One region of the Aurantimonas litoralis genome, then DNA from elsewhere that is predicted to be linked to it. Evidence: predicted binding sites of a transcription regulator. Region 1 holds the regulator's gene; the other holds the start of a gene.

Region 1 (7,583 bases):
GACGTCGCGCGGGATGCCGGTCGCAGCCCGGCCGATATCGATCTCGGCCTCGTCACCCGGTCGCAGATCCCCGATGCGACCGTCGCCGAGGCGGCCTTCTCGCTCGCCGAGGGCGAAGTATCGGACGTGGTCAGCGGCGCCTTCGGCCCGGTGCTCCTGCAGATTACCGAAATCCAGCCGGAAACCGTGCGGACGCTGGAAGAGGTCTCCGACGAGATTCGCTCGGCACTGGCACTCGTGGCGGCCAGCGATACGGCCAACAGCGCCTACAACGCCTTCGAGGATGCCCGCGCCGGCGGCGCGACCTTCGCCGAAGCGGCACAGAGTGCCGGCCTGACGGTGCAGACGATCCCGGCCGTCGACCGCGAGGGCAACGGCCCGGACGGCCAGCCCGTCGCCGAACAGCCATCGGCGCAGGAATTCCTGCCCGGCGTCTTCGAGACCGAGCCCGGCCTCGACAATGTCCCGATCAACTTCCAGTCCAATGGCTACGTCTTCTATGACGTGATCAGCATCGACCCGGCCCGCGACCGCACCCTCGACGAGGTGCGCGACCGGGTTGTGGCCGACTGGAAGGCCGCCGAGACGGACCGGCAGCTCGCCGAGCGTGCCGAGCAGATGAAGACTGAGCTGCAGGCCGGCCAGAGCATGGCGGATGCCGCGGCCGCGGTCGACGCCGAAGCCCGAACGGCAGCGGCGATCTCGCGCCAGTCCGGCGTGTCGGAACTCGGCCAGGCGGGCGTCAATGCGGCGTTCTCCGGCGGAACCGGCACGGTCGCCACGGCCGCTGGTCGCGAGGCCGGCTCGCAGATCGTCCTGCGCGTCGTCGAGGTTGCGCCGCCGGCAGACCCTGCGGCCAACGTCGCCGCCAACGAGCGCGGACAGATGACCGGCATGCTGGAGAACGACATTCTGAAGACCTACGTGTCGCTGCTCCAGAACGACACCGCCATCGCCGTTCACCCGGCGGGCATCGAGCGGGCAAAGGCCCTGATCCGTTGAGCCAGAGCCTGAAACCCTACATCGCCAAGGTCGCGGCGGGCGAGACGCTGGACCGCGCCGAGGCCGGCGAGGCCTTTTCGGTCATGATGTCCGGCGAAGCGACGCCGTCGCAGATCGGCGGCTTCCTGATGGCGCTGCGCGTGCGCGGCGAGACCGTCGACGAGATGGCCGGCGCGGTGGACGTCATGCGCGCCAACATGCTGCGGGTCGAGGCGCCGGCGGGAGCCGTCGACATCGTCGGCACCGGCGGCGATCACGCCGGCACGCTGAACGTCTCCACCTGCTCCGCCTTCGTTCTGGCCGGCTGCGGCCTTGTCGTCGCCAAGCACGGCAACCGCGCCCTGTCGTCGAAATCCGGCGCGGCCGACGTCCTGATGGCGCTCGGCGTCAATGTCGACCTGAAGCCAGATGCCATTGCGCGGGCTCTCGCGGACGCCGGCATCTGCTTCATGTTCGCGCCGACCCACCACGCCGCCATGCGGTTCGTCGGCCCGAGCCGCGTCGAGCTCGGCACCCGCACGATCTTCAACCTGCTCGGACCGATGTCCAACCCCGCCGGCGTCGGCAAGCTGCTTCTGGGCTCGTTCTCGCGTGAATGGCTGGTGCCGATGGCCGAGACGCTGCGCGCGCTCGGCACCGAATCCGCATGGCTCGTCCATGGCGACGGTCTCGACGAGATGACGGTCTGCGGCACGACCGAAGTCGCGGCGCTGGAGAATGGCGAAATCCGCCAGTTCGCCATCGAGCCGGAGGATGTCGGCCTGCGCCGCTGGCCGCTGGCCGACATCAAGGGCGGCGACGCCGCGACCAACGCAACCGCCTTGCGCGCCGTTCTCGACGGGGCCGACAATGCCTATCGCGAGATCGTCCTCCTGAACGCGGCCGGCGCCCTGGTCATGTCTGGCCATTCGGCCGATCTGCGCGAGGGCATCGCCAAGGCGGCCGACGCTATCGACAGCGGCCGCGCCCGCGCCGCGCTGGAGCGGCTGGCCGCGGTCACCCAGGCGATTGCGGGGGAAACCAAATGAGCGACATCCTGCAGCGGATCGAGGCCTACAAGCGCGAGGAGATCGCCGCCGCCAAGCAGCGGATCTCGCAGGCCGATCTCGAAGGCCAATTCACTGCCGTCGAGCCGCCGCGCGGCTTTGCGGCGGCGCTCGGCGCGCGGCACCGCGCCGGCGAGTTTGCGCTTATCGCCGAAGTGAAGAAGGCGAGCCCGTCCAAGGGCCTGATCCGCGAGGATTTTGACCCGCCCGCCCTCGCAGCCGCTTATGAGCGCGGTGGCGCCGCCTGTCTCAGCGTCCTCACCGACACCCCGTCCTTCCAGGGCGATCCGTCCTTTCTGACGGCGGCGCGCGCGGCGACGAGCCTGCCTGCGCTGCGCAAGGATTTTCTCTACGACACTTATCAGGTGGCCGAGGCCCGGGCCTGGGGCGCGGATGCGATCCTGATCATCATGGCCGCAGTCGACAATGCCCTCGCCCGCGACCTCGAAGCCGCGGCCGTCGCCTATGGCCTGGACGTGCTGGTCGAGGTGCATGACGAGGCCGAGACCGAGCGGGCGCTCGCCCTCGCCTCGCCGCTGCTGGGCATCAACAACCGCAATCTGCGGACCTTCGAGACCTCGCTGGACACCGCCGAGCGGCTCGCCGCCCTCGTGCCCGACGATCGCGTCCTGGTCGGCGAGAGCGGCATCTTCACCCATGCCGATTGCCTGCGCCTTGCCGGGCACGGCATCCGCACCTTTCTCGTCGGCGAGAGCCTGATGCGTCAGGACGACGTCGAGGCCGCGACCCGTGCGCTGATCGGCGGCGATCCCGCCGTCACGGTGCCCGCATGAGCGATCCGCGCGACGCCACGCTGACCCATCTCGACGCCACCGGCGCCGCGTCCATGGTCGATGTCGGCGACAAGGAGCGGACGCGCCGCGTCGCCGAGGCCGAAGGCTTCGTGATGATGGAGCCGGCGACGCTCGATCTGATCCTGGCCGGCGAGGCCAAGAAGGGCGACGTCATCGGCATTGCCCGCATTGCCGGCATCATGGGCGCCAAGAAGACCCACGAGCTGATCCCGCTCTGCCATCCGCTGATGCTGGAGAAGATCGGCGTGGAGATCACCGCCGAGCCTGCGCTGCCCGGCCTGCGGGTCACCGCGACGGCGCGCGTCGGCGGCAAGACCGGCGTCGAGATGGAGGCGCTGACGGCCGTCTCGGTCGCCTGCCTCACCATCTACGACATGGCCAAGGCGGTCGACCGCTCCATGACCATCAGCGGCATCCGCCTCCTGGCAAAATCCGGCGGCCGCTCCGGCGACTGGTCGGCGGACGCCGCGTCGTGAGTCTCATACCCGTCGAGGAGGCCTACCGTCTCCTCGTTGAGGACGCCCGCCCCCTCGTCCGCACCGAGACGCTCCCTCTGCGCGACGCGTCGGGCCGCATTCTGGCGGCGGACCTTGCCTCGCTGCGCACCCAGCCGGCCTTCGACGCCTCCGCCATGGACGGCTACGCGGTCCGCGCCGCCGACCTTGGCGACAAAGCGCCCTTCCCCTCCCTGCGGCTCGTCGGCGAATCGGCCGCCGGCCATGCCTATGACGGCACGCTGCAGCCAGGCGAGACCATCCGCATCTCCACCGGAGCGCCGGTCCCGGCCGGCGCAGACGCCATCCTGATCCAGGAGAACGCCGACCGGCGGGACGGCACCGTCACGGCGACGGCGCCGGTCGTCGTCGGCCAGCACATCCGCCCAGCGGGAATCGACTTCGCAGCCGGCACGCCGCTTCTGACCGCCGGCACGGTGCTGACCCCGGGCGCCATCGCGCTGGCCGCCAGCGGCGGCCATCCGGCGATCCCGGTACGCAGCCGTCCCCGTGTTGCGATCCTGGCGACCGGCGACGAACTCGTCCTGCCCGGCGAGACCATCGGCCCGTCGCAGATCGTCGCCTCCAACACCTTCGGCGTCGCCGCACTGGTGCGCGAGGCCGGCGGCCTGCCACTGAATTGCGGCATCGCGCCCGACCGGGAAGCGGCCATCGATGCCCAGCTGACGCAGGCGATCGCGGACGGCGCCGACATCTTCGTCACCATCGGCGGCGCATCGGTCGGCGACCACGATCTCGTCGGCAAGGTGTTCGCCGCCCATGGCGTCTCCCTCGACTTCTGGAAGGTGGCGATGCGCCCCGGCAAGCCGCTGATGGCCGGCAGGCTGGGCGACATGCGGGTCGTCGGCCTGCCCGGCAACCCCGCGTCCTCCATGGTCGCCGCGACCCTGTTCCTGGCGCCGCTGGTCCGGCGCCTCGCGGGCCGGCCCGCGCGTCCGCTCTACCGCCGGGGCGTTCTCGCCGCGCCGATGCCGGACAATGGCGACCGCACGGATTTCGTGCGCGCCCGGATCGAACCGGACGGCGCCGGCCCGCCCCGCATCGTGCCGTTGTCGCGGCAGGATTCCTCGCTGCTGTCGATCTATGCCGCGGCCGATGCGCTGCTCGTCCGGCCGGTCCGCGCCGCACCGGCCGAAGCAGGCGATCCCTGCGATTACGTCCCCCTGACGGCGCTGGAGCCACTTGCGGAACACAACTAGAACAGATAGCTTTGTTCAGGTTTTGTTTTGAGGAGTCGCCCGGATGCTGACGCGCAAGCAGCACGATCTTCTGGTCTTCGTGAACGATCGGGTGCGCGAGACTGGTGTGCCCCCGTCCTTCGATGAAATGAAGGACGCGCTGGACCTGCGGTCCAAGTCCGGCATTCACCGCCTGATCACCGCGCTCGAGGAACGGGGCTTCATCCGCCGCCTGCCCAACCGGGCCCGTGCGCTGGAAATCCTGAAACTGCCCGAGTCGATTCAGGGCAACCGCCCGGCCCCCGTCGGGCGCACCGGATTCAAGCCGAGCGTCATCGAAGGCAGCCGCGACACGGCCCGGCCCGCACCCGCGGTGCAGCCGGCGCCGGCCAAGGCGTCTGCCTCGACGGCCATCCCGGTCATGGGACGCATCGCCGCCGGCGTGCCGATCTCGGCCATCCAGCACAACACCCATTCCATCGTCGTTCCGCCGGACATGCTGGGCAGCGGCGAACATTACGCCCTCGAAGTGAAGGGCGATTCGATGATCGAGGCCGGCATTCTCGACGGCGACACGGTGGTCATCCGCCGGGGCGACACGGCGACTCCGGGCGAGATCGTCGTCGCCCTCGTCGACGACGAGGAAGCGACGCTCAAGCGTTTCCGCCGTCGCGGCGACACGATTGCGCTGGAGGCGGCAAATCCGGCCTATGAAACCCGGATCTTTGGCTCGGACCGGGTCAAGGTCCAGGGCAAGCTGATCGGCCTGATCCGCCGCTACTGACCGCTTCGAACGGGACACGGTCGGCGCAGAACGGATGATAAGCCCTCGCGACTCGCGCCCGAAGAGTTGAGGCCCGAAACCGGCCCGTCCTCGTTCAGGGCGCAGCCGTCGCGGTTCGGCCTGAACCGGCCGGGCCTCTATTGCTGACGGTCGCCGACGCCGGCTGCGTGACAGTCACCGGCGAGTCCGGCGCGGCGGGCTTGCGCCAATATTCCGGCCAGGGCGCAAGCCGGTGGACGTTCCAGCGTTCGGGCGGATCGCTGATCGCCTGCACGATGCGGGGCCGGCCCGTCGCCGCCTCCCGGCCGATCGCCAGCGAGCCCGTGCGTCGCAGCGTGCGCAGCGTCACCAGGACGGCGCCGGACCGGCATTCGGCAAGCCGGATCGCCCGCGAGACGATGGCGACATCCGCCTCGTCGCAGGCATTGCCCGTGCGGGCATAATCCTCCGTCCAGACCACACGCAGGCCGCCGCGCGTGGTGAAGCGGCAATATTTGGCCGCGCACTCCGCGGGAAGCGTCGCACGGATTCGCTCGGTGTCCTCGCCCCGCGGCGCCCGTGCCTCGAAGGCCCGCTCCCATTGTTCCGCGATGAAGCCGCTGGGCCTTGCGCGCAGGAAGGCAAGCTGGCCGTCCGCCGCGAGGGTCGCGACCTCCTTGCCGTCCTCAAAGATCAGGAGCTCGGGCGGGGCTGTCCTGTCGGGCGCAGCAATGAATCCGGCCAGTGCCAGCGGGAGGCCAAGCCAGCGCAACCGGCTTGCGAGACAGGATGCGGTGAGGATTGCCGCCGTCAGCAGCAGAAGCCCCAAGGCGGTCACGCGTCCGATCGCCTGGTCGGGCAGCCAGGCATAGACATTGCGCGCGATCTCGAGGACGAGCCAGAGGCCGGCTCCCATCGCCTGGAATGGCCAGGAATCGAGCCCGAACGGAATCAGCAGCGTTCCCACCAGCGCCAGCGGCATGATCCACAGCGTGAACAGCGGCATGGTCAGGAGATTGGCGACGAAGCCGAAGGCCGCCATCCGGTGGAAATGATAGGCGGCATAAGGCGCGGTCGCCGATCCCGCGAGAAGCGACGTGACCATGATCGCGGAGAGCGCGACGAGGATCTTGCCGCCGACGCCCCTATGCGTCTCGCGGCCGCGTTCGCGCCCCGCGCGCCATTGCGAGAGGGAAGCATAGCCGCCGATCAGTGCCACGGTCGCCGCGAAGCTCATCTGGAAGCTGGCGGTCATCACGGCATGCGGCGCGACGAGGATGACGACGATGGCGGCGATCGCGACGTTGCGAAGCGTCAAGGCGGGGCGGTCGATCAGCACCGCGCCGAGCATGATCGCCAGCATCACGAAGGAGCGCTGGGTCGCGACATTGGCGCCCGAGATCGCCAGGTAGATCGCCGCGACCACGAGCGCGACGATGGCGGCGATCTTCTTCGCCGGCAGGCGCAGCGAGATGGCCGGCACGAGGGATAGCGACGACCGCACGGCCAGCATGGCGAAGCCGGCGACAATCGCCATGTGCAGGCCCGAGATCGACAGGACATGGGCAAGCCCCGTGCCGCGCAGCCATTCGCGGGCATCGTCGGGGATACCGGCACGTTCGCCGGTGATGAGGGCCGCGGCGATGGCGCCCTCGCGGCCACCGATCACCATGCTGATCCGCTCGGTCAGGGCAAGGCGCGTCCGAGTCTGCACTCGCCGCAGCTCGGCAAGAAGGCCGTCTCCGTCGTCGCTCGCCGCGGGCGGGGTCGGCTCGGCCTCCGGCGCGCCGAGCGAATAACCATAGGCTCCGATCCCGGCAAAGAACGGCGCCATGGCAAAGTCGTAGCTGCCGGGAAATGCCGGACCGGACGGCGGCCCGAGCCGGACGAGACCGCGATAGAGGCCGCCGGGCGCAATCGGCTCGTGTCGACTGCCGACGACGATACGCACGCGCTCCGGCGGTCGCGACAGGACCGGCCGCTCGGTTTCCGTGACGGCGACCACATAGCGATAGCGTCCGTCCTCCGTGCGCTCCCGCGAGACGACCGGACCGGCAATGCGCACCGTCGCCTGGCCCGAGAGGATCGTCGTTTCGGTGCGCTGGATCTCGCCGATCGCAAGGGAGGTACCGACGAGGGTGAACCCCGCCAGGATCAGCATCGGGTGCAGAACGGGGCGCCCCGCACGGCGCAGCGCAAGAGCAAGACTCGCGATGGCGGCAAGGACGGTCAGCCAGATATTCGGGGCCCAGCCGGCACCGTGG
Region 2 (7,583 bases), on a different contig from region 1:
GTCGAAGCTGCCCAGCCCGGCAGAGGACGACACGCCGGATCATCATCCGACGCGCTCGGCCGGCATCACGCCTGCCTTCTCGCTGGAAGGCCGCAACGAACCCGAACCGGCGGAATAGGAGGCCGACGCAGATGGATCTCGCTGTACTCTGGGCCTTCATCATCGCCTTCGCGGTGATTGCCTATGTCATTCTCGACGGCTTCGACCTGGGCACCGGCATCCTGTTCCCGCTGCTGGGCCGGCACGAGAACCGCGACACCGCCATGAACACGGTGGCGCCGATCTGGGACGGCAACGAAACCTGGCTGGTGCTGGGCGGCGGCGGCCTGTTCGCGGTCTTCCCGCTGGCCTACGCGATCATCATGCCGGCGATCTACGCGCCGCTCATCGCCATGCTTCTGGCGCTGATCTTCCGGGGTGTGGCCTTCGAGTTCCGCTTCAAGACCGTGCGCGGGCGCTGGATGTGGGATGTGTCGTTCTTCGTCGGCTCGATCGTCGCCGCGTTCAGCCAGGGCATTGCGCTGGGCACGCTGGTGCAGGGCATCGACATCGACGGGCGCGCCTATGCCGGCGGCTGGTTCGACTGGATGACGCCCTTCTCGCTGATGACCGGCGTTGCCGTCGTGGTCGGCTACGCGCTTCTGGGCGCCACCTGGCTGGTCATGAAGACCGAGGGCGAACTGCACGACATCGCCCGCCGCTACGCCTGGATCTCGGCGATCGGCACCATGGTCCTGATCGGCGTGGTCAGCCTGTGGATGCCGTTCATGGAGGACGAGTTCTATCTGCGCTGGTTCACCTTCCCGCAGATCTTCTACGTGGCGCCGGTGCCGATCCTCGTCGCGCTCGCCACCTTCAGCCTGTTCCAGTCGCTGGCGACCGGCAAGGAGATCCGGCCGTTCCTGTCGGCGCTGGCGATCTTCGTCCTGTCCTTCGCCGGGCTCGGGATCACCTTCTATCCCGACATTATCCCACCGCATGTCACCATCTGGGAAGCGGCAGCACCGGATTCCTCGCTGATGTTCCTGCTGGTCGGGGCATCGGTGCTGATCCCGCTGATCCTCGCCTACACTGCCTATTCCTACTGGGTCTTCCGCGGCAAGGTCCGCGAGGGCGAGGGGTACCACCATTGACGGCGCGGCACGGCGACCGCCCGGCGACCGGGGACGAGGCACCGGGTAGCCTGAAGAGCCGGCTCGGCTGGTTCGCGCTCTTATGGCTCAGCGGCGTCGCCGCCGTCGCCACGATCGGCTACGGCATCCGTCTCGTCCTGATCGGCTAGAGCGCCAGTTCCGGCACCGTCTGGAGTACCAGCGCCATGTCCGCATGGAAGGCGCGACGCTCGCGGTCCTGCGTCACCTTGTCGGGCAGCCGCAGGATGTAGGACGGATGCACGGTGACCAGCGCCCGCGTCCCCTCGTCGAGATCGATCAGCGTCGACCGCGCGTCCCGGATCGTCACCGTCTTGCCGAGGACGGCCGACGCCGCCGTCGCGCCGAGCGCCACGATCAGCTTGGGTCGGATCAGGTCGCGCTCGAGGTCCAGCCACCAGCGGCAGGCCCGCACCTCGCCGCCATTCGGCTTGGCGTGGATGCGCCGCTTGCCGCGCGGCGCGAACTTGAAGTGCTTCACCGCATTGGTGACATAGGCGCGGCTGCGGTCGATCCCCGCCTCGCCCAGCGCCGCGTCGAACACCTTGCCCGCCGGCCCGATGAAGGGCTCGCCGGCAATGTCCTCCTGGTCGCCCGGCTGCTCGCCGACGAAGATGACCGGCGCATTTTCCGGGCCGCGCCCGAACACGGTCTGGGTCGCCGGCTCCCAGAGCGGGCAGGCCCGGCAATGGCTGGCGGCTACGCGCGCGGCGGCGATGGATGTCGGGCGCTCGTCCGACGTCCGCGCCATCAGATCGGGCTCTCGTGCAATGTCGCGCTCCTTCTGGCGTTCGTGACGCAGGCTCGGCAGGGTCGGCGCAGTCTCGATCATCCGCCGAGACGCCGCCTCGGCGCCGGCGATCAGCGGCTTGATCAGCGCCGTCTCAGGCATGTTCGCCCAGTATTTCTTCGGCATCTCGGCGCGCATGGCGTTCACCTTCAGCCGTGCCGGGTTGAAGATCGAGGCGTAGTAGGTGAGCCACAGGGCTTCCATGTCGTCGCCCTCCGGCCGCATGTCCCTGGTGGCGCCGGGCAGGAAGGTCAATTCGCTCCCGTCCCAATGCGCGCTGCGCTCCGGCGTCAGGATGGTCCAGACCATCCCGGCGAAACGGCGGGCGAAGAAAGGCGCGGTGTGTTCGACGATGTGGTGGAACGGCTCGAACCAGGCGACGTAGTGGCGACGGCACTCGTCGTCCTCGATCTCGCGAAAGCGCACGAAGGCCTTCATCTTGTGGCTGTCGCGACGGACCGCCTTCTCCATCTCGGTGGCGCGCAGGATGTCCGGGTCCGACGCGATCTCCAGGAGCTTCTTTTCCCGCTGCAGACGCCACAGCAGGCGATAGGCAAAGACGAAGCGGTCGGCATCGGCATGGCAGACCAGCTTGGACGCCAGTTCGGGAAACGCCTTGGGCACGGTCGGCTGCGGCGCGCCGGCGGGTGCCGGCGGCAGCGGCTCGGCGAAGAGGCCCGCGGTTTCGTCACCGACCGTGAAGCTCATCTCCTCCGGCGGCACGCCAAGCGCCAGCGCCGTGCGCGCCGCCTGGCGCCACGCGTCGAAATCGGCGGAGAAGGAAAGGTGTTGAAATTTAATCGACACTGCCGTCTTTCGGAAATATATTCATAGCTCGTCAACTTCATAGACAAGGGTAGGAATTTGCCAAATTTTTTTGACTGGTTCGATTCGACGGTGAAGAAAAAATTCGCAGGTTTTGGCGAGAATTCCAGCAAAGAAGAACTTGATATAGCAGTTGAAAAATATGGCCTCGGCCATTTTGCGCTTCGCAGATTCGATCTATTCTCAGATTACGAACGAATATTTTCGGTCATAGACACAAAAGCCTCAGCTCTACTAACGCATATGTCTATAATGATCGCACTAAATGGCCTTATACTATTCAACGTTCAAAGCCCGGCTGTTAAATTTATATATATATGTATACTTCTAACCAAAATTGGCGTGTCTATATTGTTACTGAGAATAATTCGATTTTGGACGAACAGCCCGTTTTCGGTTATTCGGAATCCAGACCTCGAAGATAAAGAAAATAAATATATAAGCGGAAACAAAGATCTATCGATAGACGAGCAGATTGACCATATTTTTCCGATAGAAGTGATATTCCGCAGCAATATTTACAGGCTATGCCTAAACACAATAACAGTAACTACTGCTATTTCCTTGATAACATTTGTAATTTATTCCATTGGCGATCTTATATATTGCTAGATGTCGGCACGCAGCACTAGGAGAACAGTTCGAGCTGGGCCGTCCGCTGCACCTTCGGCACGAAGCGCTCGCGCAGGCCGGCGCTGTCCGTCGCCGCCCCCGGCGACCAGTCGAGCGCCTCGATGAACGGCCGCACCTTGTCCACCGACTGGCAGAGCCGCGCCACATCGTCGAGACGCAGGCTACGATGTCGCCGCGTTGACAGGATGCGGTTCACCGCCCGCGTACCGAGGCCCGGCACCCGCAGGAGCATCTCGCGGTCGGCGCGGTTGACGTTGACGGGAAACCGCTCGCGATGCTTCAGCGCCCAGGCGAGCTTCGGGTCGATCGCCAGATCCAGCATGCCGCCATCGCCGCCCGCGACGATCTCGCCGCGGTCGAAGCCGTAGAAGCGCATCAGCCAGTCGGCCTGGTAGAGCCGGTGCTCGCGCATCAGCGGCGGCTTGGAGAGCGGCAGCCGGCTCGAGGCGTCGGGGATCGGCGAGAAGGCCGAGTAATAGACCCGCTTCAGGTGATAATTGCCGTAAAGATTTTCGGACCGGCCGAGGATCGCGTCGTCGTCAGAACCGTCGGCGCCGATGATCATCTGGGTCGACTGACCGCCGGGCGCGAAACGCTTCGGCTTGGCCCGGTCCCGCTTCTCTCCCTTGTGCTCTTCGATCTTGGCGCGCAGATGCCCCATCGACCGGCGGATGTCGCGCGGGTTCTTTTCCGGCGCAAAGGCTTCCAGCGTCACGTCGGTCGGCAGCTCGATATTGATCGACAGGCGGTCGGCGAACAGCCCCGCCTCCTCGATCAGCGCCGGCGCGGCATCGGGGATCGTCTTCAGATGGATGTAGCCGCGGAAATTTTCCTCCAGCCGCAGCTTGCGGGCGATCCGCACCATCTCCTCCATCGTGTAGTCGGAGCTGCGGATGATGCCGGAGGACAGAAACAGCCCCTCGATGTAGTTGCGCCGGTAGAAGGACATCGTCAGGTCGACGACCTCCTGCACCGAAAAGCGCGCCCGCGGCACGTTCGACGACGAGCGATTGACGCAATAGACGCAGTCATAGACGCAGAAATTCGTCATCAGGATCTTGAGCAGCGAGATGCAGCGCCCGTCCGGGGCGTAGGCATGGCAGATGCCCGAGCCTTCGGTCGAGCCGATGCCGCCGGACATTGACGAGTCGCGGCGGGTCGAGCCGCTGGACGCGCAGGAGGCGTCGTATTTGGCGGCGTCCGAGAGGATCGCCAGCTTGTCGATGAGCGTGGTCTTGGCCATCCCGCCTGTATAGGGTTCTCGGAATGTTCCTGCGAGCGGTCGCGGCCGGATTGCCCTGCTACAGGCTGTCGCAGGTGGTCACTCCGGAGCCGCTCCAAGCGCTTCGGGCTGCGCTAGATGCGAGGCGCCATCCTGTACGAGCCCACAAACGAAAACGGCCGGGCGGAAGCCCGGCCGTCGCATCATGAAAGCTTTGTCGAAGCCTAGTGGGACTGCGCCTTGGCGACCGCCCGCTTGGTGACGACCTTGACGAGGTTCGCCCGGTAATCCGACGAGCCGTGCAGATCGGCCAGCATGTCGCTCGGATCGACCGACAGCCCCTCGATGGCGGAGCCGTCGAAATTCGCCGACAGCGCCTGCTCGGCTGCTTCCCAGCGGAAGGTGCCGTTCGAGCCCGCGCCGGTGACGCCGACCTTCACGCCATCGCCGCGCTTGGCGACGAATACGCCGCACATGGCGTAGCGCGAGGCCGGGTTGCGAAACTTCTCGTAGCCGCACTGGTCCGGCGCCTCGAAGGACACCGCGGTGACGATCTCGTCCTCTTCCAGCGCCGTCTCGAACAGGCTGACGAAGAATTCGTCCGCCGGCATCTCGCGCTTCGAGGTGTGAATCGTCGCGCCCATCGCCTTCAGGGCGGCCGGATAATCGGCGGCCGGATCGTAATTGGCGACCGAGCCGCCGATCGTGCCCATGTGGCGCACGGCGATGTCGCCGATCAGCCCGGCCAGCGAGGCAAAGCCCGGACAGGTCGACTTGATCCCTTCATGGGCGGCGATCTCGGCATGGGTCGTGCCGCCGCCGATGCGGATCGCGCGGCCCTCGACGCTGATGCCCTTGAGCTCGGCGACATGGCGCAGGTCGACCAGCGCCGTCGGCGCGGCGAGGCGCTGCTTCATGGTCGGGATCAGCGTCATCCCGCCGGAGAGGAACTTGCCCTCCCCGCCGCTGTCGCCGACCAGCCGGACGGCCTCGTCGAGGGTCGAGGGGCGATGATAGGTGGTCTCGTACATCTCAGGTCTCCCTTGGCGCCGGGTCGCGCCTGTCCTGTTCAGGCGCGGGCCGCGCGGCGCGGCTGTCTCGATGGGACCAGGGGTCCCGGAACGCTGCCGGCGGCCGGTCTGCGGCCGCCGGACGATCAGGCCGCCGTCAGGTGACGGCGTGGAGCGCCCGCCACACCTTCTGCGGCGTCGCCGGCATGGTCAGGTCGTTGTTGCCGATGGCATCGGTGATGGCGTTGATGACGGCCGGCGGCGAACCGATCGCGCCGGCCTCGCCGCAGCCCTTCATGCCGAGCGGATTGCCGGGGCACAGCGTCTCGTTGGTCGACACGTCGAACATCGGCAGGTCCCAGGCCCGCGGCATGGCGTAGTCCATGTAGGACGCCGTCACGAGCTGGCCGGTCTCGTCGTAATGGGCGCCTTCCAGGAGCGCCTGGCCGATGCCCTGGGCGAGACCGCCATGCACCTGTCCCTCGACGATCATCGGGTTGATCACCCGGCCGAAATCGTCGGCGGCGACGAACTGCACGATCTCGGTGGTGCCGGTCTCCGGATCCACCTCGACCTCGCAGATGTAGCACCCGGCCGGGAAGGTGAAGTTGGTCGGATCGTAGAACGCGCCTTCCTTCAGGCCGGGCTCCATGCCGTCCGGCAGATTGTGGCCGGTATAGGCGCCGAGACAGACCTCGTGCCAGCCGAGCGACTTGTCGGTGCCCGCGACCTTTACCTCGCCATTCTCGATGACGATGTCGCCCTCGTCGGCTTCCAGCAGATGCGCGGCGATCTTCTTGGCCTTGGCCTCGACCTTGTCGAGCGCCTTGTGGATCGCAGACATGCCCACCGCGCCGGAGCGCGAGCCGTAGGTGCCCATGCCGAACTGCACCTTGTCGGTGTCGCCATGGATCACCTGGACGTTGTCGACCGGGAGGCCGAAACGCTCGGCGACGAGCTGGGCGAAGGTCGTCTCGTGGCCCTGGCCGTGACTGTGCGAGCCGGTGAGGATCTCGATCGTGCCGACCGGATTGACCCGGACCTCGGCCGATTCCCACAGGCCGACGCCGGCGCCGAGCGAGCCCACCGCCTTCGACGGCGCGATGCCGCAGGCCTCGATGTAGCAGCTCATGCCGAGGCCGCGCAGCTTGCCGCGCGACTGTGCCTCGGCCCGGCGGGCCTCGAAGCCGGCGACGTCCGCCGCCTGCATGCCGGCATCCAGCGTCGCGTCGAAATCGCCCGCGTCATAGGCCATGATGACCGGCGTCTGGTGCGGGAAGGAGCGGATGAAGTTCTTGCGGCGCAGTTCCGCCGGCGAGACGCCGAGCTCGCGCGCCGCCGTCTCCATGGTCCGCTCGATGACGTAGGTCGCCTCGGGCCGGCCGGCGCCGCGATAGGCGTCCACCGGCACGGTGTTGGTGTAGACGGCCCTGACATTGGCGTGGATCGCCGGGATGTCGTACTGGCCCGACAGGAGCGTCGCGTAGAGATAGGTCGGGGTCGCCGACGAGAACAGCGACATGTAGGCGCCCAGATTGGCCACCGTGTCGACCTTGAGGCCGAGGATCTTGTTGTCGGCGTCCAGCGCCATCTCGACTTCGGTGACGTGGTCGCGGCCATGGGCGTCGGTCAGGAACGCCTCGGTGCGATCGGACGTCCACTTCACCGGCACGCCGGTGCGCTTGGATGCCCACAGGCAGACGATCTCTTCGGGATAGATGTAGATCTTGGAGCCGAAGCCGCCGCCCACATCCGGCGCGATCACCCGCAGCTTGTGCTCCGGCGCGACATTGTAGAAGGCGCTCATCACCAGCCGCGCGACATGCGGGTTCTGCGAGGTGGTCCAGCAGGTGTAGTGATCGTCGGCGGCGTCGTAATGGCCGAGTGCCGCGCGCGGCTCCATCGGGTTCGGCACCAGCCGGTTGTTGACGATGTGCAGCTTGGTAACGTGG

What was found. Region 1 encodes LexA, which represses DNA repair genes until DNA is damaged. Its sites were predicted from a motif close to TGTTCNNNNTGTGTTCNG; they were not measured.
Region 2: the regulator LexA is predicted to act here: its motif matches at 4,656-4,673, upstream of N7I30_RS06600 (putative DNA modification/repair radical SAM protein).

What each region holds. Positions count from the first base shown of each region.
Region 1 covers NZ_JAPFBM010000007.1:51,952-59,534, reverse strand. Annotated here, with positions in the region: gene N7I30_RS14860 (peptidyl-prolyl cis-trans isomerase) at 1-1,002, shown strand, start outside; gene trpD (anthranilate phosphoribosyltransferase) at 999-2,030, shown strand; gene trpC (indole-3-glycerol phosphate synthase TrpC) at 2,027-2,842, shown strand; gene moaC (cyclic pyranopterin monophosphate synthase MoaC) at 2,839-3,339, shown strand; gene N7I30_RS14840 (molybdopterin molybdotransferase MoeA) at 3,336-4,577, shown strand; gene lexA (transcriptional repressor LexA) at 4,621-5,340, shown strand; gene N7I30_RS14830 (ComEC/Rec2 family competence protein) at 5,435-7,583, opposite strand, start outside.
Region 2 covers NZ_JAPFBM010000002.1:370,997-378,579, forward strand. Annotated here, with positions in the region: gene N7I30_RS06580 (cytochrome ubiquinol oxidase subunit I) at 1-118, shown strand, start outside; gene cydB (cytochrome d ubiquinol oxidase subunit II) at 132-1,133, shown strand; gene N7I30_RS06590 (hypothetical protein) at 1,130-1,282, shown strand; gene N7I30_RS06595 (UdgX family uracil-DNA binding protein) at 1,279-2,748, opposite strand; gene N7I30_RS06600 (putative DNA modification/repair radical SAM protein) at 3,395-4,642, opposite strand; gene N7I30_RS06605 (FAD binding domain-containing protein) at 4,846-5,652, opposite strand; gene N7I30_RS06610 (xanthine dehydrogenase family protein molybdopterin-binding subunit) at 5,789-7,583, opposite strand, start outside.